Regions from separate parts of the Pseudomonas sp. 9Ag genome, predicted to be linked through region 2. Evidence: predicted binding sites of a transcription regulator. Region 2 holds the regulator's gene; the other holds the start of a gene.

Region 1 (2,396 bases), 3.3 Mb from region 2:
AGGTAGCAGGTTGTGGCCACCTGCTGCGGCCACCAACAACCCACGCTTGGCTGCCGCCTGGCCTTGCACATCAGCGAGATCAGGGTAGGGCAGCACCTGACGCAACAGCCCTTGGGCTTGGAAGGGGTCGATCGGAGCCACACCGTTGAAATGTGCAGCGACTTCCAGCAAATGGTCGGCCGCGTAGACCACCAATCCCGAGGCCAGGCTGGCTTCCTCGGCATTGGCTCGCGGTACCAGTAGGGCACGCCCGGCCTGGCGGGCCGCGAGCGCTGCAGGCAGCACGCCCTGAACCGGTCGCAGTGAGCCGGAAAGCGCCAGCTCGCCCAGGCATTCGAGCGTGTCGAGGCGGTCGGCGGGAATCTGACCGCTCGCCGCCAATATGCCCAGCGCAATGGCCAGATCGAAACGGCCACCATCCTTCGGTAGATCGGCTGGAGCGAGATTGAGGGTGATTCGTCGAGCCGGGAAGTCGAAGCCGGACGTCTGGATCGCGCTGCGCACGCGATCCTTGCTTTCCTTGACAGCCGTCTCCGGCAAGCCAACCAGAGCCAGCGAAGGCAGCCCGTTGGCGAGGTGCGCCTCCACCGTCACAGTGGGCGCTTCCACACCGACCTGGGCGCGGCTGTGGACAATTGCGAGGGACATCCGATCACTCCTTTGATCGTGACGCCAGCCGGCCTATTCGGAGGCGGGTGGCGCGAGTTTCTCTTCCAGCTCGGCGACCTTGGCTTCGAGGGCTTCGAGCCTCGCGCGGGTGCGCGCAAGCACCACCATCTGACTGTCGAATTCTTCGCGGCTGACCACATCGAGCTTGCTCAGCGCACCTTGCACGATGCCTTTGAGCTGGGCTTCCACTTCCGCGCGAGGCAAGGGGTTTTCACCGCTGAAAAGCCGTGAGGCCTGGGCGCCGACGGCGTCGAGAAAAGCTTTGGGTGGGAACATGAGCATCACCTGTTTCTGAGCGACGCGCAGTGTAGCACGGGCTGTTCAGCCGTCCGGCCGGCGCCAGTGCACGATTGCGGGCACGCCGTTGCGCTGCCATGCACCGGCATGGTGCGTGATCCGGCAGGCGGGTTGTGCCGTGGGCTCGCGCGGCCTTTGCGGAGCGCCTGAGGCCGGGCATTGCAAAAAGCTGGCATTGATTCTGCTTAGGTCCATGTGACGTATGCACCAGCAGGTTGCGGTGCATAGGCGATTCGGGACGTTTCGTCGGATCGGTTGATGGTGTCGGATGGTCGCTCGGCAACGCCGGCGCGTTACAAGAGCCAGACACTGCGCTTAGACTTGAGCCGGGTTCGTACTTCTGGGGCAAGTCCACCTAAACGGGAGAAGTTTCATGAAACTAGTCACTGCCATCATCAAGCCGTTCAAGCTGGACGACGTACGCGAGTCGCTGTCCGAGATTGGCGTACAAGGCATCACGGTCACCGAGGTCAAGGGTTTCGGTCGCCAGAAAGGTCATACCGAGCTTTATCGCGGGGCTGAATACGTGGTCGATTTTCTGCCGAAGGTGAAGATCGACGTAGCAATCGCCGATGACCAGCTCGATCGCGTGATCGAGGCCATCACCAAGGCGGCCAACACCGGGAAGATTGGCGACGGCAAGATCTTCGTCGTGAATCTGGAGCAAGCCATTCGCATCCGCACTGGCGAAACCGATACCGACGCAATCTGACGTTCCGGCGCGTAGCGCACGTTTGACCGGGCGGTAACGCCCGACACGTCGCCACGCACCGCCCGAGCATTTGCGATTGCCTGCCTAGCAGGCCTACGAACCCCACGCCCCAGGAGTAAAACCATGACTCTGCGAAAATTCGCAGGGCTAGGAGCCCTTTTGTCTCTGATAAGCCCAGGCATCGCCATGGCGCAGGAGGCAACGCTTGATTCCGGCGATACGGCATGGATGCTCACAGCCGCTGCGCTGGTGCTGTTCATGACGATTCCAGGCCTGGCGCTGTTCTACGGCGGCATGGTCCGTTCCAAGAACATCCTCTCGGTCATGATGCAGTGCTTCGCCATCACTGGCCTGATGAGCATCCTGTGGATGGTCTACGGCTACAGCCTGGCGTTCGACACGGCGGGCATGGAAGCAGGCGTCACCAACCTCAATTCTTTCGTCGGCGGACTCGGGCGTGCATTCCTGAGCGGCCTGACGCCCGACAGCCTCACCGGCACCGTGCCGGAAAGCGTGTTCATCACCTTCCAGATGACCTTCGCCATCATTACCCCGGCGCTGATCGTCGGTGCCTTCGCCGAGCGCATGAAGTTCTCCGCGATGCTGGTATTCATGGGCGTCTGGTTCACGCTGGTATATGCGCCAATCGCCCATATGGTCTGGGGCGGCGACGGCGGCCTGATGTGGGACTGGGGCGTGCTTGATTTTGCGGGCGGCA
Region 2 (2,396 bases):
GTGGTCGAGCTGCTTTTCTTTATGTTTGATCAATTGCCGATCGAGTTTGTCGGCAAGCAAGTCGATTGCTGCGTACATATCCTCATGCTCGGCATTGGCAACGACCTCTCGCCCCGCTACGTGCAGCGTGGCCTCGGCCTTTTGCCTGAGTTTTTCGACTTGAAGGATGACTTGTACGGCAATGATGCGGTCGAAATGGCGTTCTATCCGCTCGAATTTCTCCTCGACGTAGTCACGCAGGGCTTCAGTGATTTCAAGGTGAAGGCCAGTGATGTTGACTTGCATACTGCATCTCCTATTGCCACGTGCGAATTGACGGGCTGAACACCCGTCGCCGGAACAAATCCACCAGGTCGCCTGGTGCTACATCAACCGCTTGCGCTCGCTTGAGGGGGCGATCCCGAGTGACTCGCGGTACTTGGCTACGGTGCGGCGCGCAACTTGAATCCCTTGTGCCTCCAGTAGACCAGCGATCTTGCTGTCGCTCAATGGCTTTTTCTGGTTTTCCGCGGCCACCAGTTTCTTGATGATTGCGCGAATGGCGGTGGACGAGCACTCGCCACCTTCAGCAGTGCTCACATGGCTCGAGAAGAAGTATTTGAGTTCGTAGATACCGCGGGGCGTGTGCATGAACTTCTGCGTGGTGACCCGTGAGATCGTCGACTCATGCATGCCCACCGCTTCGGCGATATCGTGCAACACCAGTGGTTTCATGGCTTCGTCGCCATGTTCGAAAAAGCCACGCTGGTGTTCGACGATCTGGGTGGCCACTTTCATCAGCGTTTCGTTGCGGCTGAGCAGGCTTTTGATGAACCAGCGGGCTTCTTGAAGCTGGTTGCGCATGAAGGTGTTGTCGGCGCTCGAGTCGGCACGTTTGACGAACCCGGCATACTGAGCGTTCACCCGCAGGCGCGGCATCGCCTCCTGATTCAGTTCGACCAACCAGCGGCCATTGTGCTTGCGCACGATTACGTCAGGCACGACATACTCAGGCTCGCCTGCTTCGATCTGCGAGCCTGGGCGCGGGTTGAGGGTCTGGATCAAGTCGATGATCTGGCGCAGCTCGTCTTCTTTGAGCTTCATGCGACGCATCAGCAGGCTGTAGTCGCGCGCGCCAAGAGTATCCAGGTGATCGCTGACCAAGCGCACCGCTTCGCTTAGCCACTCGGTACGCTCGGGGAGCTGGCGAAGCTGCAGCAGCAGGCATTCGCGCAAGTCGCGCGCGCCGATGCCAGCGGGCTCGAACTGCTGGATGCGGCGCAGCACCACTTCGACCTCATCGAGTTCGATTTCAAGTTCCGGGTCAAACGACTCGAGGACTTCCTCGAGCGTCTCGTCGAGATAACCCTGGGGGTTGATGCAGTCGATCAGGGTGGCTGCTATGAGACGGTCGGTGTCGCTCATCGGTGCGAGGTTGAGCTGCCAGAGCAAGTGGCTTTGCAGGCTTTCCCCTGATGATGTGCGGGTAGTGAAATCCCATTCATCATCGTCGTTGCTCGGCAGGCTGCTGGCGCTGGTTTGGTAGATGTCTTCCCAGGCGGTGTCGACTGGAAGCTCGTTAGGGATACGATCGCCCCAATCGCCGTCCTCGAGGTTCTCCACCGTGTTGATGGGCTCCTCGTAATGATTATCGGGCTCGTTGTGCTCGGGCGAGTCGGTTGTCGGGCTTTCGCTTTTCTTTTCGATCGACTCGGCCATCGGGTCGGAGTTATCGAAATCTTCTCCGTCTTCTTCGCGCTCGAGCATGGGGTTGGAATCCAGCGCCTCCTGAATCTCCTGCTGAAGATCGAGTGTGGATAGCTGGAGCAATCGTATGGCTTGTTGCAGCTGCGGTGTCATCGTCAGCTGCTGGCCCATCTTCAGGACTAGCGATGGTTTCATGGCAGAGGACTTCGAACCTTGTTTGCCGGCGCAACCGCGCCTGTTCCGATTTCGCTGGCGCCGCGCGCCGATGTAAGCAAATTATATGCCTGGCAACGAAGCCTTTGCCTAGCCCTGTAGCTGCGTAGAGCAGAAAAAACCGCTATCAAAGTCGGAATTCGTGCCCCAGATAGACTTCCTTCACCAGTTGGTTGGCGAGGATGGTCTCTGCATCGCCCTCGGCGATCAACTGGCCGTCATTCACGATATAGGCGGTTTCACAGATATCCAGAGTTTCGCGGACGTTGTGATCGGTGATTAGGACGCCGATGCCCTTGGCCTTGAGATGATGGATGATCTGCTTGATGTCGCCGACCGAAATCGGATCAACGCCGGCAAAGGGTTCATCGAGCAGGATGAACTTGGGCGCCGTGGCCAGGGCGCGGGCAATTTCAACGCGGCGCCGTTCGCCACCCGATAGGCTCATGCCGAGACTGTCGCGGATGTGATGGATGTGAAATTCCTGCAGCAGACCT

Evidence for each region. Region 2 encodes sigma-54, which starts transcription at its own class of promoters, with help from an activator protein. Its sites were predicted from a motif close to ANTGGCATNNANNTTGCTNT; they were not measured.
Region 1: glnK (P-II family nitrogen regulator) is a predicted target of sigma-54. The motif match lies at 1,135-1,154, and genes of this name have one in related genera.

What each region holds. Positions count from the first base shown of each region.
Region 1 covers NZ_LR733836.1:3,940,347-3,942,742, reverse strand. The annotation lists partial or broken gene ALTERO38_RS17985 (magnesium chelatase domain-containing protein) at 4-648, opposite strand; gene ALTERO38_RS17980 (accessory factor UbiK family protein) at 682-945, opposite strand; gene glnK (P-II family nitrogen regulator) at 1,340-1,678, shown strand; gene ALTERO38_RS17970 (ammonium transporter) at 1,802-2,396, shown strand, end outside.
Region 2 covers NZ_LR733836.1:678,979-681,374, forward strand. The annotation lists gene hpf (ribosome hibernation-promoting factor, HPF/YfiA family) at 1-285, opposite strand, end outside; gene ALTERO38_RS03085 (RNA polymerase factor sigma-54) at 364-1,881, opposite strand; gene lptB (LPS export ABC transporter ATP-binding protein) at 2,027-2,396, opposite strand, start outside.